DNA from 3 places in the Gottfriedia sp. NPDC057948 genome. Region 2 is predicted to be linked to each of the others. Evidence: riboswitches for the same ligand, from Rfam matches in the RefSeq annotation. Region 2 holds a riboswitch; each other region holds the start of a gene.
The links. Region 2 has a riboswitch for cobalamin ahead of metE (5-methyltetrahydropteroyltriglutamate--homocysteine S-methyltransferase). Riboswitches for the same ligand answer to the same signal wherever they lie in the genome.
Positions count from the first base shown of each region.

Region 1: another riboswitch for cobalamin. It lies ahead of ACFVRR_RS13615 ((2Fe-2S) ferredoxin domain-containing protein); the one in region 2 lies ahead of metE (5-methyltetrahydropteroyltriglutamate--homocysteine S-methyltransferase).
Region 3: another riboswitch for cobalamin. It lies ahead of ACFVRR_RS10150 (ABC transporter substrate-binding protein); the one in region 2 lies ahead of metE (5-methyltetrahydropteroyltriglutamate--homocysteine S-methyltransferase).

Region 1 covers NZ_JBHVPN010000008.1:1,086-11,164, reverse strand. The annotation lists gene cobI (precorrin-2 C(20)-methyltransferase) at 1-329, opposite strand, end outside; gene cbiE (precorrin-6y C5,15-methyltransferase (decarboxylating) subunit CbiE) at 332-1,537, opposite strand; gene ACFVRR_RS13640 (cobalt-precorrin-5B (C(1))-methyltransferase) at 1,524-2,627, opposite strand; gene ACFVRR_RS13635 (precorrin-8X methylmutase) at 2,631-3,278, opposite strand; gene cobK (precorrin-6A reductase) at 3,295-4,092, opposite strand; gene ACFVRR_RS13625 (sirohydrochlorin chelatase) at 4,089-5,000, opposite strand; gene cobJ (precorrin-3B C(17)-methyltransferase) at 5,063-6,688, opposite strand; gene ACFVRR_RS13615 ((2Fe-2S) ferredoxin domain-containing protein) at 6,742-7,125, opposite strand; cobalamin riboswitch at 7,252-7,434, opposite strand; cobalamin riboswitch at 7,612-7,798, opposite strand; gene ACFVRR_RS13610 (DUF2187 family protein) at 8,383-8,577, opposite strand; gene lsrF (3-hydroxy-5-phosphonooxypentane-2,4-dione thiolase) at 10,070-10,079, opposite strand, start outside.
Region 2 covers NZ_JBHVPN010000001.1:788,078-798,156, reverse strand. The annotation lists gene metE (5-methyltetrahydropteroyltriglutamate--homocysteine S-methyltransferase) at 1-1,706, opposite strand, end outside; cobalamin riboswitch at 1,854-2,052, opposite strand; gene ACFVRR_RS03695 (amino acid permease) at 2,321-3,709, opposite strand; gene brnQ (branched-chain amino acid transport system II carrier protein) at 3,839-5,194, opposite strand; gene ACFVRR_RS03685 (TSUP family transporter) at 5,861-6,622, opposite strand; gene ACFVRR_RS03680 (TrmB family transcriptional regulator) at 6,733-7,515, shown strand; gene ACFVRR_RS03675 (GntP family permease) at 8,077-9,423, opposite strand; gene gntK (gluconokinase) at 9,442-10,079, opposite strand, start outside.
Region 3 covers NZ_JBHVPN010000004.1:310,586-320,664, reverse strand. The annotation lists gene ACFVRR_RS10175 (phosphotransferase) at 1-428, opposite strand, end outside; gene ACFVRR_RS10170 (hypothetical protein) at 534-680, opposite strand; gene ACFVRR_RS10165 (cob(I)yrinic acid a,c-diamide adenosyltransferase) at 968-1,537, opposite strand; gene ACFVRR_RS10160 (ABC transporter ATP-binding protein) at 1,567-2,352, opposite strand; gene ACFVRR_RS10155 (FecCD family ABC transporter permease) at 2,349-3,401, opposite strand; gene ACFVRR_RS10150 (ABC transporter substrate-binding protein) at 3,367-4,326, opposite strand; cobalamin riboswitch at 4,450-4,622, opposite strand; gene ACFVRR_RS10145 (ATP-binding protein) at 4,767-6,551, opposite strand; gene ACFVRR_RS10140 (response regulator transcription factor) at 6,551-7,270, opposite strand; gene ccsB (c-type cytochrome biogenesis protein CcsB) at 7,506-8,672, opposite strand; gene resB (cytochrome c biogenesis protein ResB) at 8,693-10,079, opposite strand, start outside.

The DNA.
Region 1 (10,079 bases), on a different contig from region 2:
ATAAACGTGCTGTATAAAAGAGGGTCCCCTTCAGTTACAAAAGCGACATCCTTTCCCTCCTGCAGCTTTGCCCATACATTTTCCACAGTTTCCGTCCATTTTCTTTCCAATGTGGCTGGATCCTTTGTCATCGGAAAGACAAGGCCCAGCATTTCTTTTTCGTTCGGCTGAAAATAGACATCAATGATTCGATGGGCATAACTTTTGCTGCCCTTTTGTTTTTTCGGATAAGCAATCACTGGTGATTCCTTTAATTTACGAAACGCCTTAACGGTAATGAGCTCTGGATCCCCCGGGCCAACCCCAAGGCCGTATAATGTACCTAACATGTTTATTCCCCTTCCTTGCGCCATGCTTCGATTATGTAAATCGGATTTAATGCATCAAATCTTGTCAAATTCAATATGGGCTTACTTCTGGATATTTGAGCTAGAGTAATGTTCGTCTCATATCCCCGCTCTTTAAACACAAGCATCGCTTCTGAAAGATTTTCAATTGTGACGGCATTTAAGACAATGCGTCCACACGCTTTCAAGCGGCTACAGCAAATATCCAAAATGTCTTCCATCCCACCTGCCGTCCCGCCAATAAAAACCGCATCCGGATCCGGGAAGGTTTCTAGTCCCTCTGGTGCTTTCCCATGGACGAGTGTTGCATCCACACGAAACTTTGCTAAATTTTGCTTACAGTTTTCTAAGTCGCCATCGTTCTTTTCGATGGCAAACACTTGTCCTTCCCTGGCGATTTTCGCAGCCTCAATCGCAACAGAACCTGTGCATGTCCCAATATCCCAAACTGTGCTATCTTCTTTTAACCTTAGGCCACTAATGCTTAGTGTCCTAATTTCCTTTTTTGTAATTAAGCCCTTATCTGGTTTACGCTGTAAAAATTCCGAATCGTCAATGCCAATCGGCCAATGTGGGCTTTCCCCCTTTTTCTTAAGAATTACTACATTGAGCGGTGAAAACTCTTCATCCTTCATTTCAGAAAGGGTAAACCAGCGGCATCGTTCCTTGTCACTGCCAAGGTTCTCGCCCACAAACGCCTCATATTCAGTCATGCCAAAGGAAAGCAAATACTGAGCGATTTTATTTGGGGAATTTTCTGTGTCGGTTAAGATTGCGACTGTTTTTTTTCCATCCACTCGCTGTGCCAACCCTTTTATACTCCTGCCGTGAACACTAGTAAAATAAGCATCCTGCCATCTTTCTTTCATTCTGGCAAAAGCAAGCTGGATTGAACTTATATATGGATAAATATCCAAATCGATTTTAGAAGATAAATAGCTTCCAATTCCATAGAACATCGGGTCTCCTGAAGCTAGAATCACTACGTTTCTAGTCTCCGTCTGCAACCGTTCCACTAGAGAATAAAGCCCGCCTTCAATCGGCATTTTTTCGCCGGCGAATTCAGAAAAAAAAGCAAGCTGTCTTTTTCCTCCTATTAATAGGTCACTTTCATTAATCCACTTTTCGTACATCGGGAGTAGGCTGACTTTCCCTTCGTCCCCAATGCCGATCATTTTAATTGATGCCACTCTTACGCACCGCCTTTCCTAACAATTGACCCTTCATGGTATATAGTGTCGTATCTATGTCGATCCCACCATCGACTTCCTTTAACGCAGCGTCGCAGCAATAGTCGCTAAGCATTTCGAAAAAGGATAAGTGGCCCTGTGCTGTCATCAAATCACCAACCAGTGATGCTGTATTGGCAGTTCGAATTTCCTCGACCAGGGTAGTATCAGCACCAGTACGGCTTGCCACCTCAGCTAAAAAATCAAAATCTATCGGGGCACTTTTTGAGTGGACCATCATGATCCCCATAGCCACTTTTGAGAATTTCCCCATCATGCCGACCATCGAAACTCTCTTTACCTCTTGCTTTTTGCATTGTTTAAGGGTAAACCCGACAAAGTCACCCATTTCGATAAAAGCTTCTTCAGGCAGCTCGGGGAATTGCTTCATGGCATTTTTCTCGCTCCGTCCGCCTGTTGTAATGACAACGTGCTCGCAGCCACTTGCCCGGGCAACACTAATAGCCTGGATGATACTGGCTTTATAAGCGGCTGTGGAAAAAGGAACGACAATCCCACGGGTTCCGAGAATAGAAATCCCGCCAATGATTCCTAAGCGTCCATTGAGTGTTTTTTTAGCGATTTCTTCACCAGCTGGTACGGAAATGACAATTTTAATTCCTCTTGTAATCCCGAATTCTTTTAATACCCCTTCGGCTGTCTCGTGGATCATCCTGCGAGGAACGGGGTTAATCGCGGCCTCGCCGACAGGAACGGGCAAGCCGTCCTTTGTAACGCGGCCAACTCCAATTCCACCATCAAGCACAATGCCTGGTTCATCGAGCCATGACACAGTGGAAACAATCAAGGCCCCATGGGTGGCATCTGGGTCATCCCCCGCGTCTTTTATCGTACTGGCGGTAGCCATTTGTTCCGTTACTTCACAGCTTTCTACATGGAAGGTTGCAAACCGCTTAACGGGCAAGTATATCGTTGATTCTGTTTGCGGTTCACCGGTAATTAATGCTGTCAACGCTGCTTTGGTGGTTGCTGTTGCACAAGCCCCAGTCGTATATCCTTCCCGCAGCTTTCCTTTTGGTACTTCCTGCATGGGTTATCCCCGTTCAGCCATAATGGAAATGGCATTTAATGCAGCAACGGTCACTGTACTGCCACCTTTCCGGCCAATATTGGTGATGAATGGGATATCGAGCTTAGCTAGTTCTTCTTTTGACTCAGCCGCAGAAACAAACCCAACAGGCAATCCAATGACAAGACCAGGTTTTACTTCTCCTTCTTTAATCAGGCGGATAAGTTCGAGTAAGGCGGTTGGGGCATTCCCAATGGCAAAAATACCGCCATCTGCTTCTTTAATCGCCTTCCGCATCGAAATAATCGCCCTTGTTGTATTCAGCCGTTTGGCTTCCTGGATGACATCTGGGTCGGAAATATAGACTTTAATTTCTCCTCCGAATTTTTGAATTCGTGCTTTATTTGCCCCACTTTGAATCATTTGAACATCTGCAACTACCATTTTCCCGCTCCGAATCGCCCGAATACCGGACTGAATTGCGTCAGGATGGAAGAGGACGCTTTGCCCAAGTTCAAAATCAGCGGATGCATGGATGATACGCTGGACAACTGGATACTGATCCTCAGTAAAAGGGTGCTCCCCAATTTCTTCATTAATCATTTCAAAACTTCTACCTTCAATCTGTTCCGGTTGGACGGTTAACGGTTTAAATTCAGTACGAAAATCCATTTATCTCACTCCTGTATTAAAATGATTGTTCTGTTGTGACAATTGGTGTGGAACCAATCTTTTTATGTAATTCTGTGATGACATCGATAAAATTAGCATAGACGGTACCATAATTCAGTTTTGGGCGGCCAATAAGGATAACCTCAATCCCCAGTTCCTTGGCTGCTTCCACCTTTTCATCGACCGATCCGACTTTCCCACTCTCTTTAGTCACCATTAAGGTGACGCCATATTGCTTATATAGGGCTTTGTCGAACTCTTTTGAAAATGGGCCCTGGATCGCAATAATATTTTTCTGTGGCAGCCCAAGTTGCTCACATTTTTCCATATTATCCATACGAGGCAGCATCCTGGCGATCAAGCGAATGTCCGGGTTACCTAATAGTTTTTCTGTGAAAATTTTAAGCGTCTTGCTGCCTGTTGTCAGCATCACCACGCCTTTATTGGCCATTGCAAGCTCCGCAGCTTCCTCGTAGCTTTCGACGACTTTCATTTTGTCATATTGGAAATTTTGTGACTCCCGTTCATATCGAATATAGTGGATTCCCGCTTTTTCGGACGCCTTGATAGCGTTTTTCGAAGCTTCTTCCGCAAACGGATGACTGGCATCGACAACCGCTAGAATACCTTTTGTGTGAATCAACTCCACCATGTCCTCATCCGTTAATCTGCCTACTTGTACACATATACCTGACTCCCTTAATTCAACCGCTGCATTTTCTGTGACTACTGAGGCCAGAAGATCGAAGCCTTCCTTTTTTATTTCTAAAGTAAGGGCTCTTGCATCACTTGTACCAGCTAATACGAAAATCATCCTCTATCTCCAGCCTTTTGCACCGCATGTTTGTGATCATGGTCATGATGTTCATGGTTATGGCCGTGATGATGATCGTGGTCATGATGGTGGTGGTGATCGATATGTTCCATCACATTAAGACGGTATTGGCAGGTATCACAGTTCATCTTCACTTCATCACGAAGGGCTTCTTCCACCCGATCGATTAAAATTGTCTGTAATTTTGGATGATAACCAAAATAGTCAGCCAACTTAATTTCAACCGCGGAATATTGATTTTGAATAGGTACCATCATATCTTCTAACCGTTTAATCAGGATGCCAGTGAATAGAAAGTAAGGCAGGATTACTACTTTTTTTGCTCCAAGCTTAATACAGCGCTCAATCCCTTCGTTAACTAAAGGATTGGTCACCCCCATAAAAGCAGGTTCGACGATTTTATAGTTTGTTTTTTCCCATAGTAATCTAGCAATTTTATATAAATCACTATTCGCATCAGGGTCGCTTCCGCCACGTCCTAACAAAAGGACAGCCGTATCGTCTTCGATGGTTTCTACATTCTCGCCAATTTCCATTAATCTAGTTTTTAGAATTTCAAATGTTTCCTCATGAACACCAATTGGTCGGCCATAAGTAAATTGAACAAACGGATATTTATTCTTTGCCTCATCAATAGCTGCTGGAATATGAATTTTGGAGTGTCCTGCCTGTAAGAGCATGATCGGAATCAAGACAACATGGTCGGCCCCTTTCTCCACACATAGATCGATGCCTTGATTCACTGTTGGTTGTTCAAATTCTAAAAAACACGTCTCGAGCAGGAAAGAATCTTCCCAAGTCTTTCTCATCTCACGGATGAACTCTCGAACCTGCTGATTTCCTTCTTGATCTCTACTTCCATGCCCCACAAATAAAATTGCTCTCAAAATATTTCCTCCCCTTTGTTTGTAAATGCCTTACCTGCCAATTATCGCTAGACTTCTCTCCTTTATTCCCCGCAAACAGCTGCTTCGATTTTAAGATTTGGTGTGATATCCTGGTACACAAAACCTTGAACTTCTTTGACCCGTTTAAAAAATTTATAGAAACGTTCATTTGGATACGCTTTTTGTTGGTACTCTTGAACAATTCCCTCTATGACCCCGACAATTTTTTCCGGTGCGATTCCTTCAGCTACGATTTGGCCATTATGGGCGGTTCTTCCAGCTGTCTTGGCTCCTAAAAACAAATCAAACGCTCCTTTACGGTAGACAATGCCAATATCTTCTTTTACGGCTCCATAACATGCCATGCCGCAGCCATTCACACCAAGTTTCAGTTCTTTTGGGAGTTCCATGCCGCCAAGCCTTACTTGTAGCTCATCGGCATAAGGGATAGAATCCTTCTTTTCTCCGTCACAAAAATCACAGGCTTTTACGGTTAATACGTCGCCAACAGGAGCAATTAAAAAGTTGGCTGCAGTTAGTTTTTCAATAATCTCATCAGGCTTAGAGGTTAAAATTTGCAGCTTCATAAAATGGTCTTGTGTGTATTCCATGACTCCTTCTTCTCCGATAATTTCGGAAAGAATGACCATCTGATGCGCGGTAAATTTTTTATTGGCGACACCAGGGCTGACCGCTACCTCAAAAATAGATTGAAAGTCTTGCTTCACAATTAAACCTTGGGTTTGTCCATAGGTCTCACCTAGGATCATTTGCAAGGCTTCCTCAGCCAACTCTCTTGGCGACTCTTTCACAGAGGTTGGGGTGACTAGTTTCTTGTTTACCGGCATACCATCTTCCATTTGCTCCAGTGCCCATGGTTCGGCTTCCTTTTGCAGACGCTGATGCGGTTTCAAAGGTTGAATTGCCTGATTTAATGTATACTTCCGCTGATAACCGCGCGGGGTGATCATCAATTCATCGTAGAAAAATGTTGATGAGTTGCCAATTAAAACGGTGGTTAACATGCCAATTTCATGATCTAACATCTCTTGTAAATTGGTTAAGACGATCTTTTGACTATCACGGAAGGCGCTCTTTACCAATCCTACAGGGGTGTCTGGCGAGCGATATTTTAATAGAATTTTTTGTGCTTCCATGATCTGCCGTGTTCTTCTCCCGCTTTTTGGATTGTATAGGGCAATCACAAAATCAGCTTGAGCGGCCGCTTCGATTCGTTGCTCGATCAAGCTCCAAGGTGTTAAATGGTCACTTAAGCTAATCGTACAGGCATCATGCATGACCGGCGCGCCTAATAAAGCAGCACAGGAGTTGATGGCAGAAATGCCAGGGACCACCTCCACTTTTACCCCTGAGTCTTTTTTCCAGCCTTTTTCAATTAGCACTTCGTAAACAAGTCCTGCCATTCCATATACACCGGCATCACCGCTCGAAATGACAGCTACCGTGTAACCGAGCTCAGCTTGTTTCACAGCCTCCTGCGCACGGCTCACTTCTTCTGTCATTCCTGTGCTGATGATTTGCTTTCCAGCTATTAATCCCTTGATTAAATCCACGTAGGTTTTGTAGCCGATAATGATATCACTTTCTTGGATGGCTTCCTTTGCCCGTCCGGTAATATGTTTTTCATCACCTGGGCCAAAACCAATAACCAATAATTTACCTTTCACACTATTACGCCACCTTCCACAATTTCAAACTAGAATCCAGCTACTATCCGCTGTTAAATCTTTTCTTTAACCGCTTTTTGTATTCCTTCGATGCATTCCGACCCTTCTGGATGTATGAATCCAGCTTCGGAATATTGATAGATCGAATGCTCCTGAAGGCAATGACCTTCAGCCAGATGACGCTTTACAATCGTAGTTCCCACTTCTGGGGTTACGTTTTTATACCAAGTCCCTGAAGGATAGACGATGGCAACAGGTGCATCCTTACATCTCCCGTTGCATCTCGTTCTTGTAGTATGTATGATTGAATCTAAGCTTAAATTGGTGATTTCATTCCGTATTGCTTGTGTCGCTTCCTCCCCACCCTTTCTCATACAGCTGCTGCCGTTACAAATGAGGACATGATGTTTCGTCCCTTGTAAATTCCAAGTAGTCATGTAACATACTCCCTTTCGTTTTTTCATAAAAAAAGCACCCCTATGGACATAGGGGTGCAGAATAAATACACACAAAAAAATAGCGATGTAAGTTCAGCACTTCTACCTATGTTCCCGTAGGTTGATTGAAGCTATTAGGTAAAGGCAGGTCTCCTGACTTAGGTTCATCATTCTATTGCGTCTTCCCAAATTCCTTCAGTGACATCTGCAATGAACTCCCCTTACAGTGGCGGGTACCGTGACGGATTTAAACCGTACTTCCCTTTTAAGCACTAATTTTCATAGTGCACCAATCCTAATCTATTCAATTTTTAAAAAGACTTGTTTCTTCTAGAGGCATAATATAGGCATAAAAAATGATTTAGAATCATTAAAACGAAAAAATCCGTTCAACAAAAGTTGAACGGATAAAACGCCAGCACAAAGAAAGTTAAAAAATAATCCTTTTTGTCCAAACGTTTCATCTTCTCAACACCCGAAGAAATCGAAACTTTAAAAGCTAAGACAGGTCTCCTGACTTGTGTATCTTCCTACTTTAGACCCTTCCCGTAACGTCCATATAAACGTTTCAGTGGTTTGTCTATTTCGTCCACACTTACAGTTGCGGGGACAGTTCTGGTAATGCTCCAGATTCCCTATTAAGCCCTAAGGCATCTTAACTAATTGTTAACAAATTAGTATTTAATTTATTAGATAATATTATTCTAGTCTATCAGATTTAATATTTCAAGAGTTTTTAAACTACTTTAAGGAAAACGCTACCCTCCAATAACTTCATCTTGGTTAAGTAATTGAATGTAATATAGAAATAGCAGAAATTAAATATCGACATTTCTTTTTTTAAAACTTTTTGTTATTAAGGACAAGTAAAAAGTGAACTCTTCGTGTGGTTTTCTTGTAAACTTGTCCGTGAAATTGTCCGCACTTTTATTTATTTTTAATTCTATAAAAAAGGAAATAAAAAAAACCTTGAAATTACAAGGTTTTTTTATTATATTTTTTCGACTAAAACAGCCGTTCCATGAGCGACTATTTCATTGTTACTCTATTACATCTTATCAACCCAATACATTTTCACATCACAAATCCTATCGGATCTGTCCCGAGTACTGGCCCCACCTACGCCAAATACGATGATAGCCACACATGCCATCCAACCTACTATTTAGTATAACAGAAAACGCTTACATTTTCAATATTTAGAATATTCGTTAAAAATATTTTAATAACTCAAGAATAACTGACTTTTCTTTCCCTTCAGATACCATCAATCACTTTGTAATTTTTATGTGATACAACTGTTCTGTTTCCTTCAAACACCAATTCCGTTTTATTATCGATTATATTTACAATAACTGTATTTTCATTGACCTTTTCAACAATCCCTTTAATTTCATTCTTAAATAAGACATGTTCCCCTATTTCAGCTATCTTTTTTGCCTTGAATTTCATCTTCTTCTCCCCAATCATCATCTTTATTTTTCTTAGTTTTACTTCATTGTTATATTTTGATTTTTCTTATTCACAATTGAAAACGTCTTCATCAATATGTAGATGAACATTAATTCGTACCAAGTTAGCTAGATCCTTTATGAGTAATACGACTAAATTCTTTTTCTAATTCTAACTTATACAAATAACCTAGTGGACATTTTTTTATCCGTTTCATACAATGATGAAAGATTAAGAAGTAATGATTTTAATTACTTTTTCTTTCAAACTACTTTTTTATTATATTACCAAAATTTTAGATATAAATAAAGTATTTATTTTGAATACTGAAATTTTAGGAGTGTAGTATTGTCTTTTCATTTTTAACCAGCAGTTCATCCGAAAATTAATATTCTATTACTAGAAATTTTTTTAAAAATACTGTTAGGGAAATTCTACACCATCTAGGATAATAACAAAACAAATAATTCACTTTGGCATCTGCATCTTCATTTAATGTTATGATCAGAAAGTAACGAATGAATCTTCATTAGAACCTTTGCATATCTCTGAATAATTTCATTTGGATTTTTACTAGATTCACTATCGATAAAAATACAATATTCTTCTATGTATTCAATAAAAAGTTGATCTGTTCACCAAAACAGAATAACTTTTTATTGAATTATTATATAATAGACAGATTATTACCATAAAATTTTTATTAAAATATTATTTTGCATCAGTTATTATCTAATAGAAGTATTTTTTTTAATGAATTAGCTTTGGAGGAAAATTTGAGTAGTAATTTTGGATTTTTAAATACATGGCTTGATTTATCTCTCCTATACCAGGTTATAAAAAATAAAAAAAGATGCTACACATAACATATAACCTCTTATACATAACATAATAATGGTTAATTTATGAGGGTTTAGAGGATAATTCATGACCATATAAAGCTTATTTTTAGAGGTGATATAAGGGTATGGATAATGAACAAATCGTATATAGTCCAAGTGAAGCGGCCAAACAACTTAACCTTAAAGAAGTACTTTTAGTCATTATGTTAGTATCCTCGAAAATGAAGGTTTTGACATCGAGAGAGATAGTAAAGAAACATAGAACTTTTTTAACTCAATACCTTCTAGCCATTGAAAATATGCTTGAGTATAGAAGATTACTATAAACTACAATAAAGACCAATCTCTTTTATAAAAGTACTGGGACTATCTTTAGTGTATTTGCATTTTCGAGCTACTATATAAACTGGGAAAACACATTGCTCGTATCAATTTTCACTTATTAAAACTAACAATTTTTTAAACTAATAAAAAAGTGCAAGAAATTTTCACATCCCTACACTTTTCTTAATTTAATAATTATTTTTGTAATACAGTTATTGTTTTTGGACTTGTCGTAACTTTAAAGCCTTGTTTACTAATCACTTCTGCTGATACTGTGTTCGTATTATTAAGGTGGTATTGTAAAAGGTTTCCTTTTTTTACACATATTAAGCTTTT
Region 2 (10,079 bases):
CGAACAAATGACCAATTTAATATTGTTACTGGACCTGTCAACATCCCTTTGACTGGTTTTGCTGTTAAGCTTTGTGCATACTCAGTTTCATTTACAGTAATGGGCTTTGTAAATTCAACTTTACTAAAAATAATTGGCGGTTTAACACAGCGTGATCCATAAGATTGAACCCATGCTTTTTTCGTAAATGCAAATCCCTCTAGTTTCTCACCAAAATATTCAACCATATCCGTACGCTCATACTCACCATGTACCAATACATCCATATCAATATTTTCTTGAAGTTCAACCCATTCTTTAATTTTCAATTTAATTTGATTCATATATTCTGAATCATCAATTCTTCCTTTGCGCCATTGCTGTCTTATTTGTTTAATTTCCTTCGTTTGAGGGAAACTTCCAATTGTAGTCGTTGGTAAAATCGGTAAATTCATTACTTTATTTTGTAATGGATATCTTAAATGGAATGGTACTGGTCTTCTAAAATCTTCTTCATTAATGGATTCCAATTCATTACTAGTTGAATGATTTTTTTTGCTAAGCTGTTTTAAATTTACTAAACAATTACTTGCATATTTAACTTCATTTTCAAACATTCTCGCTTTGTTTATAAATAAACTTTTTAGTATAACTAGCTCTTCTAATTTTTCATCGGCAAACGATAATGCCTCGAACAATGTTTCATTTAATAATTTCTCTTCAATTTTTGTAACTGGTACGTGAAGCAAACTACAAGACGGTTGAATCCACCAATCTTTTGGACTTATTTCTTTTTTAAGAGAATTTAAAAAATCAATGGAATCATTTAAATCATTTCTCCAAATATTACGCCCATTAAGTATTCCTACGCCTAATACCTTGTCATTTGGAAATCCGTACTTCAGGATCGACTCTAAATTTCCATCTTTACCGTGAACAAAATCAAGACCAATGCCTTCTACTGGGAATGAAATTAGTTCTTTATATTGTTCAACTGCTTCAAAGTAAGTTTGAAGCATGATTGATAATGTAGGTACAGCTTTTGCGATTTGATCATATACTTCTTTCATAAAACGAATATCTTCGCTTGATTCTTCTAACACAAAACATGGTTCATCAATTTGTACCCACTCAACACCTTCACTTTCTAGCTCTTTAAGCATTTGTATATAAAGGCTTACTAGATTATTTATTATGTTTCGTTTTTCTTCTTCCTGGTAACCTTTTGCTAACTGTACAAATGAATAGATTCCTAGAATGACAGGTTTCGTTTTTATACCAAGCTCAATGAATGCCTCTTTGTATGCTTCTAAAGGCTTATTGAATAGTAATTTAGATTGCTTTTCTTTTTGATATTCAGGAACGATATAGTGATAGTTTGTATTAAACCATTTCGTCATTTCACAAGCTACAATGTTTTTACTTCCTCTTGCTAATGCAAAATACGTATCTAGACTTGGTCTATCATTAATTTCACCAAATCGACTAGGAATCCAGCCAAACATAGTGGCAAAATCTAGTACATGATCATAAAACGTAAAATCATTTACAGGGACTAGCTCCACACCTAAATCGTACTGTTTTTTTATTGAGCTTAATCTTAGTGATTTCATTTCCTTCTCAAATTCTTCTTGATTCATTTTCTTTTGCCAAAAGCTTTCTAACGTTTTTTTCCATTCACGATTTTCACCAATTCTCGGATATCCTAGATTACTTATGTGTACCACTTTTACCCTCTCCTTTTAACTAAAATAAAAAAGCATTTTTATCTCATAAGAGACAAAAATGCCTTTAAGTTGGAAAACATAAATAATTAGAATACGTTAACTTAAGCTTTCTTTCCATAAGGCACCTCCCTATCTCTCGTAGGTCAAACAGCGTCGTTAGAATAGGCAGGTCTCCTGACTTAAGAATCTTTGTAAATAAAAGCCTTCCCTATTTTAATAAGTGGCATCTTCATATTTACTCCTCTATTACAGTGGCGGGACCGTGTTGGAATTAAACCAAACTTCCCTTTTAAGTAAATGATTTCAAACTTTGAACTTCATTTACACCTATTCCCTACTATTTAGTTTTCATCATTTTGTCATAAAATGCAAAAATAGTCAAAATATTTATTTTTTATTTTCCGAACTATTTAAAAAAAATTTTTATTTTGGATTAAATAAATGCTGTTGATTTAGTAATTCAAGAAATTAAAAAATGCGTTCGTATATTAATCTCATCCAGTTTCATTACTGTTTGATCTTATCATACGAACGCATTGATTGTTTATAAAATTTATTTTTTTATTGAATAGCTATGTTCAAAGAAACATCTTACCATCAAACTAAGTAATGTATTAATTAGCTATTTCTTCATCTGATTGAGCATCTAATGGTACACGTTTTCCGATACCAAAAGCATAGAAACAAACGACAAGGATTGCCAAGAAAATAATCCCTACAATAAGTGAGATACGTGTGTCATCATTAAACCACATACCGATCAATACCATAACTAAATAGGCTAATGTTAAGTAGTTAGTAAATGGTGCAAAAGGCATTTTAAAAGGATGATTTTTAATTTCATCTCCTTTTACTTTTCTGAAACGAATATGACTAATTAAGATGACAAACCACGGGATCATCCCAGGAAGTACACTTGCACTGTATACATACACGAATAAGTTTTTTGGTGCAATAAAATTTAAAATAACACCAATTACTAAACCAATTAGTACACCGAACGTACCGAATAAAGGCACTCCGTTATTTGAGACTTTTGTAAAATATTTTGGTGCTTGTCCATTTATACCTAATGTATAAAGCATGCGACCTGCACTATAAATACCACTGTTACAACCAGACAATGCAGCAGTGATTACGACAAAGTTAATAATTCCAGCTGCAGCTGTAATACCAAATTTTGCAAAAGTTACAACAAACGGGCTACCAATCGAATTTAGTTGATCCCAAGGGAAAACTGTTACAATTACAAAAATAGCACCAATATAGAAAATTAAAATACGCCAAATAAGACTTTGAATCGCATCTTTTAATGTTTTTTTCGGATTTTCTGCTTCTCCAGCTGTAATACCGATTAATTCAACGCCTTGATAAGCTCCAACAACTAGTGAAAGTGCAAAGAAGAAACCTGACCAACCACCTGTAAAGAAGCCGCCATTTTTCCAAAGGTTAGATATACCAATCGCATTTCCACCGTTTCCAAGACCAAAGAAAATAAGACCAAATCCTGCAACAATCATCAATAAAATCGTAACGACTTTAATCATTGCAAACCAAAATTCAAATTCACCAAATGATTTAACCGAAATTAAATTTGCTGCACCAAGAATCACAATTGCAATAATTCCTGGTATCCAAGCAGGTAAGTCTGGAAACCAGTACTTCATATATGCCCCAACTGCTATAATTTCTGACATTCCAACAATAACCCACTGGAACCAGTTACTCCAAGCAGTCATATACCCTGCTAAAGGGTGTATATATTTATGGCCAAATGTCGCAAATGAACCAGTACTTGGCTCTAGGTATAACATTTCCCCCATTGCACGCATAATGAAGAAGATAAATATCCCCGAAATTGCATAAGCAAGCATTACTGATGGGCCTGTCCAATGAATGGTACTCGTTGAACCCATAAATAAACCTACACCGATTGTACCGCCTAAAGCAATCATCTGAATATGGCGCGCTTTCAATCCTTTTTTCAATTCCTTTTGTGCCATTCTATTTCCTCCCCTTCCTGATGAAACAATTGTCACTTTTTGAATCAACCTTAAAAACTTCTCCCCTAAAACCATTACTAACTTACTTTAGAATATTTACAGTTATAAAGCTTCTTTATTTTCCTATCATTAACTGATCTTTCGAATTGAACTTGGAATATTTTCCTTATTTTTCTTTCGTAAAATACTAATAAAATAACCAATAAAACCACCAATAATAGCTGGAAATATCCAACCTAAACCTAAACTATACAACGGGAGGTACTTAGTGAAGAAATGATGAATTACTTCAATTTGTATTCCAGCTGAGTTTAACCCATCAAAAAGGCTGACAATAAAAGTTAAGATCAAACTACCTTGATACACTTCTGACCTACCTTTAAATGTATAGTGTAAGAATGTTAAGAAAATTAAAGATATAGCGATAGGGTATAGTGTCATTAATACAGGAATTGAAACTTTAATTAACTGAGTTAACCCTATATTAGCTATAAGTGTACTAAATACAGTCATAATGATCGCAATTTTTTTGTAAGAAATGGCTGGAAACAATTCATGAAAAAAAGTAGAACAAGCAGTGATTAGACCTACACTCGTAGTCAAACATGCCACTGTAATCATTAAACCTAATAATATTGCCCCATAAGAACCAAAATAATAGTCTGAAACTTTCGCTAAAACTTCAGCTCCATTATCTAATCGACCAAGTTTCTCAACACTAGAAGCTCCCATATAAGAAAGAGCTGAATAGATTATTGCTAAAAGTGAAGCAGCTATTGCTGTTGACTTTCCACAAATGATCATAAGCTGTTTTTTATTCGTAACTCCTTTTCCTTTAATTGCGTTTACAATAATAATTCCAAAAACAAAAGCTACAAGAGCATCCATTGTTAAATAGCCTTCTTGGAAACCTTTAAAAAACACATTTGTTGTGTACCCTTTAAATGGCTCTTGAAATTTCCCAATTGGATGAACAATAGCGATAACAACAAGCAATCCGATAAACGTTAATTTAATAGGAGTTAGAAATTTTCCTACTACATCAATAATCTTTGTAGGATTAAGTGATAACAAGCATGTAACTGTGAAAAATAAGATTGTAAATATGATTAATGCACCAGGACTTGCATCATTTGATAAAAAAGGTTTAACGCCAATTTCAAACGATACATTCCCTGATCTAGGGATAGCAAAAAATGGACCAATTGCTAGATAAAGAACCGTAGTAAATACAATACCAAACCACGGATGTACACGTCTAGCTAAAGATTGCAAATTTTTTTCACCTGAAAAAACAAAAGCTGTAACACCTAACAATGGTAATCCAACTCCAGTAACTAAAAAGCCTGCATTGGCGATCCATAAGTTTTTTCCAGCTAACTGTCCAAGTATAGGTGGAAAAATCAGATTTCCTGCTCCAAAAAACAGTGCAAATAACATAAAACCTAGAATGATTATAAAAGTATTAGGTACTCTTGGTGACATAAACAACAACTCCGATTAATAATTTGTATAAAGTTCCAAATTGGACTAATTTTCAGACCAAACAATCTTACCTCACATTTTCATCAAATTCAATAAAATTATATATAATAAGATCTTGTTTCTTCGCGTGATTATATTTTGTCACAAATTTTTCAAAACTATATAACCCAATTCAATTGATTCTCTTTAGATTTGTTGCTTCTAGAGTAAAGAATTTGGATTTAAGTGATCTAAAAGTAATAAAAAAAAGCACCTCAGTTGATAAACTTGGGTGCTTTTTTGCTGTTGAAATACAACCTTGTCAATTAAGATCGAATCTATGTATTATAAGAATCATTTCAAACTTTTTTCAAACTTAGCTCTTAAATATTTTTAACTTCTCAAGAATAACCAATTACTAAAGTTTGTTGATCTTATAAACCCGCTCAAACATATTAACATTTAAAATCATTATTAGAAAAGCAAAAATGAATAATAATATATAACAAGATTCACTTAAATTACGTCTGTCCATTTTATAATTCAACCCTCTACAGATACCCCATTCGTTAAACAGGAATGCTTTTTTAAAATCTAGTTCTATTTTCCTATTTTTTGATCAATCAATGGTTATTTTAAGGTACACTTTCATATTGTGAGCTTGTAGGAAGATCAGTATTTTAAAAGTTATTGAATATAATCATAAATATTCTTCACTAATAGTAAACAGGTTACTGCAATAAAAAGAGCACGTACATATCCACTTCCTTTTTTTATCGCAAATTTCGAGCCACATATCGCGCCTGCAATTTGTGCAATTCCCATTATGATTCCATAAGTGTAGTTTACTTGTCCTAAAAACATAAACATTAACAATCCAGCAATATTACTACTAAAGTTTAAAAATTTTGCATTGCCTGCAGACTTTAAAAAATCAAACCCAATCATTAAAAAAGCAAAAATTAAAAAGGATCCTGTTCCAGGTCCAATGAACCCATCATAAAAGCCAATCGCAAATATCGTAACTAAAAAAATAATGAATTGATAATTGGGTAAGTTTTTTTGTGTTGAAATGCTTCCCCAATCTTTCTTGAAAATAGTAAAAATTGCTACTGCTCCGAGCATAATTAACATCAATGGCTTAAGCAGTTCAGGGTTTAACAAATGTACAGTGTATGCACCTAATAATGAGCCAACAAATGAGAGTGGAAAAAATTTAAGCACTGATTTTAATTCGATTTTACCAGAACGATAAAACATTAATGTACTTGTTAGAGAGCCAATTGTCGCTGCTAATTTATTGGTAGCTACTGCCGCGGCAGGGTTAAGTCCAGTGAATAATAGTGCAGGTAGTGTAATCAACCCACCACCCCCAACAACAGAATCAATAAATGAAGCTAAAAATCCAAAACAAATTAAAATAATTAATAAAGATGAGTCTAGATGCATTTCTATCAACCTTTCAAAATAGTCACTACTGAAATAGTAACTAACAAATTGCTATCTGTAAATAGTTATTGTAAATTTATTACATAAACAAAAAATAGGAGTGCGAAAAAATGGAAGATCTAGTGCAACAGTTCAAAAAATTAGGTTTTAACGAATATGAAGCTAAATCTTATGTATCACTCGTTAAACAAGGTCCTGTAACAGCCTACCAAGTTAGCAAGGACTCAGGTATACCAAGAGCGCGTATTTATGATGTGTTAGGTAATCTTGTTGAAAGAGGAATTGTCTTGAAAGAGGAAATAAATGACACGACACGATATTCACCTCTGCCGGTTGAGATCTTTTTACAGAAGGCCCAATCAGAGTGGCAATCAACTTATTCTGTAATAAGTGACTCTTTAAACGACCTAGAATCATTTGGTGAAAAAGAGGACAACCGTGTAATTACATTAAAAGACTATAAAACGATTATTAACTATTGTGAGACGCTGATAAAAAAAGCAGAAAAACGGATTGTGATTTCAATGTGGGACGAAATGTATGAGGTTTTGAAAAAAGATCTGGTTCATGCGACTGAAAAAGCTACCATACAAGGAATTACGCTACACGTCGAAAATCCAATAGGGAATCTAGAAAGTCATCGTATTACACCATTTACTGAGACCAAGTCTACAGATCATTGGTTTATTTTGTCGATTGATTCTAAAGAGATGATTTATGGACCATCAATTGAAGAGCGCAGTGTTGCTTTTTATACAAATGATCCAGTTCATATTTATTTATTAGAGGATTATATATGGCACGATGTATTAGTAAATAGACTTGTCCGACGTAGTCAAGACCATTTAGAGCAATGGATTACTTCTGAGCGAAGAGCCTTTTTCACTGAATAATATTAAGCAAATTTAAGGAACAAATAAAATAAAGCATAAGGTCTTGATGAACTTATGCTTTGTTTCCAGTCTATTGTCTGTTAAACACATTTTGGTAATAACTTTTTTCAAGGTTTGAATTTTATCTTATAATTTTTAATACTGACAATCCCTTTATGCTTTTTTGAGTAATAATTGGTTGAAGATTATTTATGTCATTTGACCTGCATTTTTTCCAGTCCAAAATTATTAACAAAAGTAAAAAAAATTACCATATATCTTTAAATTTAGGTCTGTTTAACCAAAATAATATTATGCACTAAGCCTCAAACCTATATTCTTACAGAACTACATCTTTCAATAAATAAAGGGTATCATTACCTAATCGATTACCACGTTGAACTTGTCACGTTCTTCATTGAATGTCGATTAGTTCTTAAAGACTGAACGATAATAAAATAAAGAGCAGTATACCACTACTATAATACGTAAAAGTTTCTAAGTATTATAATGAGGATACTGCCCTAATAAATAATTAACCTATAGTAGGAGAAAAGTAAAACATCCTGCTAGTTTTTTCCATTATACGAATAAACTTAATAAAAGAATAAAAATCAATCCACAAACGGAAATTATTGTTTCTAGTAATGTCCAAGTTAAGAAAGTCTCTTTTATGCTTAACCCAAAATACTCTTTAAACATCCAAAAACCTGCGTCATTTACATGTGAAGCAATTAAACTACCTGCTCCAGTTGCTAGAACGACTAAAGCTAAGTTAACGTCAGAATGACCTAGCATTGGAAGGACTAAACCAGAAGTAGTTAATGCTGCAACAGTAGCAGAACCTAGGGAAATTCGTAGGATTGCTGCTATAATCCAAGCAAGTAAAATCGGTGAAATTGATGTTCCTTTGAATAACTCAGCTACATAATCACCAACACCGCCATCTATTAACACTTGTTTGAAGGCACCGCCACCTCCGATGATTAAGAGCATCATCCCAATATGTGTAATTGCAGTTGTACAAGAGTTCATAACTTCTTTAATTGGTATTTTTCTAGCTAATCCCATTGTATATATCGCCACTAATAATGAAATCACCATTGCAGTACCAGCATTACCAATAAATCGAATCGCTACTAGTAAACTATTATCTTCAAATCCAATTGTTTTTTGCAGTAAATTAACAATTGTTGCAAATGACATTAAAATAACAGGAAGTAAAGCTGTAAAAACACTGATCCCAAAACCAGGAGTTTCTTCAAGTTTAAATGTTTTTTGTTCACCTAAAGATGCAATATTACCCGTTTTTGTGAAGGATGCAGGTACTAGCTTTTTAGCAAGCTTTGTAAATAAAGGACCTGCGATAATAACAGTTGGAATCGCAATAATAAAACCATAAAGTAATACTTCACCAAGATTTGCACCATATTCACCAGCAATTGCTGTTGGACCTGGGTGTGGTGGTAAGAAACCGTGTGTTACAGATAATGCAGCCGCCATTGGAATGCCTAAATATAAAATAGAAACCCTTAATTGTTTTGAAATTGCAAATACGATCGGTATTAATAAAACTAATCCAACTTCAAAGAATAATGCTACACCGATAATAAACGAAGCAACAACGACAGCCCATTGAATATTCTTTTCACCAAATTTGTTAACAAGCGTCATCGCAATACGTTGTGCGCCACCAGAGTCTGCAATCAACTTACCAAGCATTGCACCAAGTCCGAAGATTAATGCTAAATGCCCAAGTGTTGCACCTAATCCAGCTTCAATAGTTGTGCCAATATTATCTGGTTTTATTCCAAGTGCTAAAGCAACCCCAAATGAAACAATAATTAATGAAACAAAAGTGTTTAATTTAAACTTCATAATTAAAAACAGTAATGCTAATATTCCTATTCCTACTATAACTAGTGGCATGGAAATCCCCCCAAAAATCTATTTATTTTTTTTAATTAATCCTCTTTGATAATTAGCAATTCGCTTATAATCTTTTTCTAACACTCTCGATAGGCTAATAAAGATTGGCAATAATTCTCGATATTCTCTTACTGCATCTTCATTAGGAGTATGTTTGTGAGTATTACCGACCATTTCAGATACTACTTCAAAGGATTCTATTTTTCCTGTTGCATAAAGACCTAAAATACAAGCACCAAGACATGAACTTTCATAGCTTTCTGGTACGACTACATCTAAATCAAAAATATCAGACATCATCTGACGCCATACATTTGATCTTGCAAACCCACCAGTTGCTTGGATTTTAGATACTGGTCCATCCATACATTCAACTAAAGCTAAAAATACTGTGTAAAGATTGTATATAACCCCTTCAAGTGCAGAGCGAATCATATGCTCCTTCTTATGTGCCATCGTTAAGCCGAAAAAGGATCCTCGAACATCAGGGTTCCATAATGGTGCACGTTCACCCGCTAAATAAGGATGGAATAACAAGCCATCTGCACCAGGTTTTACTCCTTCGGCAATTTTTGTTAATACTTCATATGGATCAATACCTAATCTTTTTGCAGTTTCAACTTCTGAAGCCGCAAATTCATCACGAATCCAGCGAA
Region 3 (10,079 bases), on a different contig from region 2:
ATATCATTTAATTCATCGAAATTTATTGAATGTAAATTTTTCAAGAAATTCGCGATTGGTTCAATCATTAAAATTCTCTCAGTCCTATTTAAATTAGTTGGAGGCTTTCCAGCAATAAAATTATATCCTAAAAATGGCCAAGGAAATAATTCAGATGGTTTTCCATCGAGTATTGGTACTGTAGTCTTCAATTCAAAATGATTAAATATAATTGGGAGTAATTTTCTTTCAACGTTTAAAATTGCTACAGCTATTTCTCTTCGCGGAAATCTTAGTAAAATTTCATCATTTAAACAAAAAACAGTATTATCAAATCCTTCGCCAATTTTTTTTATTACGTTTATTTTTATTTTAGGAAATTGTATCTTTACTATTTCTTTCGCTAATTCCTCTTCCATTACAATTGCTGGATCCCATATATTAGTCATTTTTTTCTCCTTAAATCAAAAATAGAACCTCACATATAAATGTACTTTACCAAATTTATTAGTAAATTACATTTAAAATAGAAGTTCTAAAAACAAATACTATTATTAAGGATTTGAAACTATTTTTAATTCATGAAAATTTTTATCTAATATAATATCCTTTAATTTTTCTCGATTTCCTCCGATAAATAAAAGGCCAATCGTTAAAACAAACACCACAATCAACAAACATCTCCTAAGAAAATCAAACATTATTTACCTCCCACCTGAAAATGTAAAAAGTGTTTAATCTGCCCAATAACTCGTGGACTATCAACTGGTAATTCAAAAAAAATTGGACTAAGCTACTTACTCATTTCAAACCTTTAACTCTTATGTATATTACTTAAGATGTACTTGAGCAAATCGAAAATGTAAACGACAAGAAGTACTTTTACTAATCATACACTCAATCATTCTATGATGGAAAAATCTTATTTATACAAAAAAAATAGCGATTGATTAGAAAAATTTAACTATTCAATCGCTATTTTTCTTATTTATTTTTTATCAGTTCGAAATACAATTGCTCCTCGCTCGTATTCTACATCCTTAATATTTAAACGTGTGTTGATTAACCTTGCAAGTGCAAAGAAATAATCAGATAATCGATTCAAATATAAAAATACTGGAAGATGAATATTTTCTTGCTTCATTAATGTTACGACCGTTCTTTCGGCACGTCTCGTTACCGCTCTTGCTTGATGAATGATTGCAGCAGGCTTTGACCCACCTGGTAAAATAAAACGTTGTAATGGGGGAGTTGCTTCCATATATTCATCGATTAATGTTTCAAGCTCTTCAACCATTTTCTCTGTCGTTTTAAAAGGGATGCTATCCTTTACTACTGCCAAATCTCCACCACAGTCAAATAGTTCATGTTGGATCTTTTGAAGTGAATTGTAAATATCTCTCGTATCTTGATGATCTAAATATGTCATTGCGTAACCAACGATTGTATTTACTTCGTCAATTGTCCCGTAAGACTCTACCCTTAAATCATCTTTGTCAACTCGTTTACCTACTAAGCTAGTCTGACCTTTATCCCCAGTTTTTGTATAAATTTTCATGAAAAATCTCTCCTTTTTTCAATTTTAATTTACAATACATTACTTTTATAAATAATGACTTTTTTATTTGTTTCGGGATTATCTAAAATTTGAAAAGATGTGTCATATAAACCTTTTAATAAATCTTCACTTAAAACTAAGTCTGTTTTTCCTTCGATATAAATTTTTCCGTCCTTTAATCCTATTAATCGATCACAGTAAAGACTTGCTAAATTCAAGTCATGAAAAACAGTTACGATCGTTTTATTCTCATGTTTTTGTAATTCCTTTAAAACATCTAAAATTTTAATTGTATGCATTAAATCTAAATGGTTACTTGGTTCGTCTAAAAAAATATATGGTGTTTCCTGAGCAAAGCATTGAGCAAGAAATACTCTTTGACGCTCACCACCACTAATTTCATTTATGAGGCTTTTTTCCATCTTCTTAGTACCAGTCATCATCATTGCATTATTGACTGCAGTTTCATCGATTGTGGACCAGCTAGGAAAAAAGGAAGACGAATGAGCAAGACGTCCAAGTTTAACTGTTTCTTTTACCTCATAAGAATATGTATAGGAATTTTGTTGTGATAAAACAGCAATCTTTTTTGCTATTTGTTTATTAGACATACTAGATACAAATTCTCCATCTAACATGACATTTCCTTTAGACGGTTTAAAAAGTCCACTAAGAATATTTAAAAACGTTGACTTTCCACTCCCATTTGGACCAATAATTCCTAGCCATTCTCCTTGATTAATAGAATAAGACAGTTCATCCAAATCAGTATGAATTCCATCATATGAATATGAGATATCTTGACATTTAATCATACTTTTCCCCTATTTCTTTTCAAAGATAGTAAAATTAATGCAAATATTGGAGCACCAATTAATGAAGTAATTACCCCGATTGGTAACTCTCTTGGGGCTAATACAACTCTTGATAATATGTCCGACCCGATTAAAAATATTGCGCCATTGATCATTGATAATGGAAGTAATTTTTTATGTAATGGCCCTACCAAAGTTCTAGTAAAATGCGGAACAACTAATCCCACAAATCCAATTGTTCCAGAAACAGCTACTGCTGCACCAGACAAAATACTACCAGTTAACAAAATTAAATAAGTGGATTTTTTTACATCAATTCCGATATGTTTTGCATTTGTGCTACCAAATGTCATCGCATCTAGCTGCCTATTTTGACTAAATAAAATTAAGAATGAAATGATTAAAAACGGTAATAAACTAAGAGAGTACTGAATGCCCCTCCCACCGATATTACCCATTAACCAGCCAATTACTGTACGTAATTCATTATTTGAAAACGTTATAAATAATGATAATAATGCAGAACAAAACGAACTTATTATAATGCCACCTAGTATGATTGTCTCTACATTAAGAGATGGATCTAGTTTTCGAACAAATAGTAATAATAAGATGAGTGTTCCAAATCCAAATAATATACTAACAACTGGCAAAGTAAAATAAGTTACAAAAGGTAAGCTTATTTGAAAAAATAAAACAACCACCGCTCCTACAGAGGCACCTGAAGAGACACCTAATGTAAAAGGATCAGCTAATGGATTTTTAAGTATTCCTTGAAATGCAACACCTGCCAACGAAAGGCTAGCACCGACTAATCCAGCTAACATTACCCTTGGCACTCGTATATTCATGACAATTGTTTGAATATCAGCTGGAACATAATCAGTTTTAAATAGAGCATCTGAAAAGCTAGAAATAATAGAAGAAAAGGGAATCGATGTAGACCCAATCGAAACCCCTAAAATAAATAAAAAAATTAATAAGATAATTGGAATTAAAAAGATTAAATATGTATTATTTATAAAGCTCTGGGTAAACCGCCTTTGCAATTGCTTCGACTCCCTCTGCAAGTCTTGGACCAGGTCTAGATGTTGTATCTGAATTAACATCATATACACGGTGATTTTTAATTGCGTTTACTGTTTGCCAGTTTTTTCTAGCCATTACAGTTTTTTCTAAATTTGGAACATAATATCCATAAGTAGTTAAAATCACATCAGGATTCGCTTTAATAGCTGATTCCTCACTATACTTAACCCAACCTTTTTCACTTTCAGCAACGTTTTTAGCATGAACAATCGAAAGCATTTCATCTAAGAACGTACCTTTACCTGCTGTATATATTTCTGGTGGTCCTGATATTTCAAGCCAAACCTTTGGATTTGTATTTGCTTTAGCTGTTTTTTTGCTAATTTCATCTAATTTTGTTTTCATACCAGTTACTACTTTTTTCGATTGCTCAGTTTTTCCCGTTATTTCTCCAACTTGTTGAATTGTATCATACACGTCTTTAATAGTTGCAGCATTTTTTACAACAAAAACATTGATCCCCGCTTGTTTGATCTGTTCTAAACCGTCAGCAGAAATTCCTAAACTTGATTCATGCGCTAAAACTAAATCTGGCTTTAATGAAATAATTTTTTCAACATTATAAGTCATATCGGCATTATTTCCGCCAACTTTATCAATTGATTTTACTTCTTTTGGATAATTGTCAAAATCCGTTACCCCTACTACATCCTTGCCATCACCAATAGAAAACAAGATTTCAGTATTACTTGGAATAAGTGATACGATTCTTTTAGGTGCCTCTTTAAAGCTAACTTCTTTGTTCGTTGCATCTTTTACAGTCATTGGAAAAGTTGCTTGTTCACTCTTACTTACATTCGATTTTTTTTGTGTCGTATCATTATTACAACCAAATAATCCTAAACACAATAACATAATGATAAAACTTGATAAAAACTTCTTCATTTAAATCCTCCTAATATTTTGGAAAGCATAAAAAAAACCCATTCATTTTGAACGGGGCTGAAACAACATATAAATACAAGAATTCTTGCAACTGCTGCTTCAAATTCTTACTCCCCGAAGAATTGAACAAGGATGAATTTAGCAGGTCTACTGACTTTGTTTCAACCTACTCCGACCTTCCCATTCTTAAAGAACAGTGGCTATTCGTTTCGTCCACATTACAGTTGCGGGGACAGTTCTGGATTATACCAGATTCCCTTTTAAGCAATACTTGCACTAAACTCATCAATATTTCATTAATTCAATCGTAAGATAAATTTGGTAAGAATTCAATTATTTTCTTTATATGTTTATTATTTTACTTATTTTTTTGTTTTTTGCGTGTTTAGCAGTGATATCTTCTGTAAACTTAAAAGTAATATGTTTTATATGAAACAAGATTACTCTACATCTTTTTCGTTCATTCGTAAATTATGCGGTATTTTAACTTTAAATGTCGTTCCCTGTCCTACTTCACTATAGACCTGAATCGATCCACCATGTGCTGTTACAATATTTTTAACGATTGATAAACCTAAACCCGTGCCACTTCTACCTCTTGTACGAGCTTTATCCGCTTTATAAAAACGTTCAAATACAAAAGGTAAATCTTCTTTTGAAATCCCTGCACCTGAATCAATAAAATTAAATGTAGTTGATCTTTCATTTTGATTTACTGAAACAATTATTCTTCCATTTTCATTTGTATGTCTTATTGCATTATCAATTAAATTTGTAAAAACCTGTTCCATCCGATCCTCATCTATGTAGATATTTAAATGCGGAATGTTGTCGATTTCTCCAAATAGTTTAATATTTTTTTCCTTTGATAAACCTTTAAACTTGCGTAAAATCCGATCTACAAATTGTACTAGAGGAACGAAGTCTCTATTTAGTTCAGTAAATCCGTTCTCCATTCTTGCTAAATCTAACAAATCATTTACTAATCGACCCATTCTAAGTGACTCATCATAGATGATTTGTGACAATTCTTGCATCTCTTCCTTGGATTCTGCTACACCATCAACAATCGCTTCGCTATAACCTTGTAATAAGGAAATAGGCGTTCGAAGTTCATGAGAAACATGCGCTATAAAATCTTTTCTCATCTTTTCTAAACGTCTTTGTTCTGTAACATCCCGAATCACCGCTACAACGCCTCTTATATTTGTTTGATTATAAAGAGGCGACATTAAAACTTGCCAATTGCCTTGATCGAAATTTAGTTCTATAAATTGCTTTTTCTCACTTTCGACAACTAATACAAATAAATCTAATAGTTCCTTCGTTAAAACAAGTGAAGAAGGTTCTTCAAATTGATCATCATTAAGCATTTTCAAAAAACGTTCAGCTGGTGGATTCGATGTCACGATTTGACCTTCTTTATCAATCGAAATTACACCATCTACCATACTTGTAATAATATTAGAAACTTTCTCCTTCTCTTGTTTTAATGCATTCATATTAAAATTTAATTGTTTACTCATCTTGTTAAATGAATACGCAAGTTCTCCAATTTCATCACTTGAATGGATTGGTACTTTCACATTAAAATTCCCTGAAGTCATACTACTTACAACTTCTTTCATCTTTCTAAGAGGAGCTGTAATTTTAGAAGAAAGAAAAAATGAGAAAAATGTTGTTAATACGATCCCAATCGATGCCGCGAGCAAGACAAAATTAGTCGTTTGGTGAATCATCACTTTTACAGGTTGTAATGTTTGGTATATAAATACAGCTCCATTTTTTGAGTTTGTATGTAATGGAGCACCTACAACTAATTTTTCTCTCTCACTATTTTCACCATAAACAAGTCTTTTACTGACCTCTTTATGATCAGTTAACGTTTTATTTAAGATTTCATCATTTTTAATTTCTTTAAATGGTAGCTCCTGTATTCCATATGTATTATTTGAATACCATGGCTCTTGACCGTCAATAGAAATGATTACTCTTGAATATCTACTAACAATATTATTTGATAAATACTCAATATCGGAGAGTGGTTGACCATTTTCTATTAACTGTGCAATTTTTGTGGCATCATCCTTCATATTTTGTACTTGAAGGTCAATATAAAATTTTTCAAAAAATCCTATTAAGACAAAGGTCAAGAATGATAATACAAGAGAGACTAGTAAGATAATTGTCAGCCAAAGCTTTCCAACTAAACTTCTTACGATCATTACTCCTGACCTACTTCAAATTTATAACCGACACCCCAAACAGTGACGATCATTTTCGCAGCATCCTCAGAGCTTTTACTCAGTTTTTCTCGGAGACGTTTAACATGTGTGTCTACTGTACGTAAATCTCCGAAAAAATCATATTGCCAAACTGATTTTAATAATGTTTCACGATCAAATACTTTGTCAGGTGCCTTAGCTAAAAACAACAGTAGTTCGTATTCTTTTGGCGTTAAACTGATCTCTTCCCCTTCAACAATTACTTTATGCGCGTCATTATCAATCGTTAGATGCGGAAACACAACGATATCCTTCGCTGAAGAATTGTCTGAAGTAAATACTGGTACAGGGGAAGAACGTCTTAATAGAGCTTTAACTCGAAGAACGACTTCACGCGGACTAAATGGTTTTACGATATAATCATCTGTCCCTACTTCAAAACCTTGAACACGGTTTGTTTCTTCCCCTTTTGCCGTTAACATGATCACAGGAGTTGTTTTTGTTTTTCGTAATTCCCTACAAACTTCAATTCCATCAATTTTAGGCATCATCAAATCTAATACGATTAAGGAATATTCATTCTTCAATGCTAAATTTAAAGCATCCTCGCCGTTTTCAGCCTCATCAATACTATAACCATCACGTTCCAAATACATTTTTAATAATCGTCTAATACGATCTTCATCATCTGCTATTAATATTTTTATATTTTGATCCATAATTTCGACCCCCTCTTCATAATTCTACATAATAAAAATTGTATATTCTAGTATAATTTGTGAACATTTTTACATAATTCTTAGAAATTATTATTTCCATAAAATAGTGAAAAAAAACTAGGAAGTATGTGTACCATTTCTAGTGAACCAAATTTTAATTCATGTAGATCGAAAATATAAATTAGAAAAAAAGCCCTATAAAGGAAAGTTTATCCTTTACAGGGCTTTTTATTAATTACGCATAAGAGTGTAAGCCTGCAATGATTAAGTTAACAGCAATTAAGTTAAACATAATAATCGCAAATCCTAGTACGGCTAACCAAGCAGACTTTTCACCTTGCCAATTTCGTTTGAAACGCAGATGTAAGAATACTGCATAGAATAACCATGTTATTAATGCCCAATCTTCTTTTGGGTCCCAGCTCCAAAACTTTGTCCAAGCAATTTGAGCCCAAATCATAGCAAAGATTAGTCCGCCAAGTGTAAATACCGGAAAGCCAATTGCTACAGCACGGTATCCGATTTCATCTAATAATTCACTATCTACTTTTTGTACAAAAGGCTGTAAAAATGCACCAATTCGTTTTCTTAAAATTAAACGGATGATTGCATATAAAGCTGCTCCGGCAAAAACTGACCAAATTACAGTGTTCAATTTTTTAGCATTAACCATAGCTGGCATTTCAGCAAGGGCTTCAAATCGATCTTTTGTAGTCAATTCACCTTTATGTGGACCAACAAGTGATGGAAGATTATAGACCATTTCTTCTTGTACTTTATCTTTATTAATCCAATTATATTTTGCTTCGTATCCAGATGCAGTAAATGCTGTTGAAATAACAACGAAACCAACAACAGTTACTAAGAAATATAAAACTGCTTCTAGCCAAAATGTTTTCTTTGTTGATACTTTTTGATCAATATTTTTAATTAAATAAATTAGTCCTGTTATAAAACTAATTGCTAAAATAGCTTCCCCTAAAGCTGCTGTCGTTACATGGATATGTAACCAGTAGCTTTTTAAAGATGGAACTAATGGTTTGATTTCATGTGGAAATACTGATGCATAAGCAATGATGATTATTGACAATGGTAATGCGAATAATCCAATTATATTTAAACGATACATAAAATAAATCATGATAAACGCAAAAATTAACATCATGCCAAAGAATGTAATAAATTCAAATAGATTACTTACAGGTGCATGCCCAGCTGCAATCCATCTTAAAATAAAATAAGTAATTTGAGACAAGAATCCAATTAATGTAACTGTAATTCCAATTGTACCCCATCTATTTGGACCATTATCATTTGTTTTCAAAGAGCCACCAAAAAAGAAAGTAGCTACAATATAACAAATAAACGCGATAAATAAAAAATTACTACTTAGCTCGTACATATTTTCCCCCTAGTTAAACACTATTCATTAGCTTGTTGATCAATCGGCAATTCTATTTTTGTGTCTTTAAACACTTTCTTTAATTCCATCTTTAAACCATAATAGTTTTTATTTGTAAATGCCGCAACCCAAACTTCCCCATCTTGATTTTGGATCCAAACACGTCGGTGATACCAATACATCCCTTGAATTACACCGATCATAAAGATTGCTCCTCCAAGTCCAAGTAACCAAAGAGTTAAATCTTTACGTACTGTTAAACCTGTTGAATCTTTTGTTTCAATACCTGCAAATGACATTTTATATTTGTTTTCACCATTTGGTTCAATATTTTGTTTGATCGCAACGAATGCTACTTCACCTTTTGGTGTTTTTGGAGTAGTCATTTTAAATACAAACGCTGGATTGTTCGGTTTTCTCGTTTTTGTATCAGGTTGACCATCAGAGTTAAAATAGAAATCAGGAAAATAATTTTTAAGTTCTACTTTATATCCATTTTTCAAGTCATATACTTCTTTAGGATTTTGTAAATCTACTGTTATTGGCCCTAATTTTTCACCTGTTTGTTTATTTTGTAATGTAAATAAAAATGCACTAAATTCACCAATTCGATAATCTACTTGATATAGAGCGAAGTTTTGGAACTTTAGAGGTTCATTAACTTTAATACTATAATCTTTTACTTTTTTAAGTTTTGGATCTTCTCCTGGTATTAAATTTCCTTCGCGTTTATACAACGTCACATCAGCTTGATAGTTTTTAGGAATCTTATCATTTCCAAAGCGCTCAATCGCTTTTTTATAAACTTTACCCTCTTTATCTTTATCATACGTTTCCATATGGAAATCATTTAATTTAATATAATAGTTTTGGTTTGTACCTACGACAGGTTTTAATTCGCCTTCTTGAACCCAAAGAGCTTTATCCATATACATACCTGGTACATATCTCATCATTACCCCAATAAGGAACATAATTAACCCTATATGGTTTACATATGGACCCCAACGAGAGAAACGTCCTTTTTCCGCTAAGATATTGCCGTTTTCTTCACGAATTTTATAACCTCTTTTACGCAAGTTAACTTTAGCTTTTTCTATTTCGTCTGGAATCTGTTCAACTCTACTAATTCCAAACATTTTTTGTCTTTTTAAAAAGTTTGGATGTCTAGTAACAGTTTGTTTGTTTAGAGCTTTATAGAGTGGTAAAATTCGATCTAAACTACAGATTACTAGTGATATCCCAATCGATGCAACAAGTAACATGAACCACCAAGAGTTAAACGTATTATCCAAACCAATTGCATCGTATATTTTACCAAAGATTCCATATTCATCTTGATAATACGTTGCAGGATTCGCAGTAGGCGGTAGTAACTCTCTTTGCGGAAAAATAGTACCTAATGCT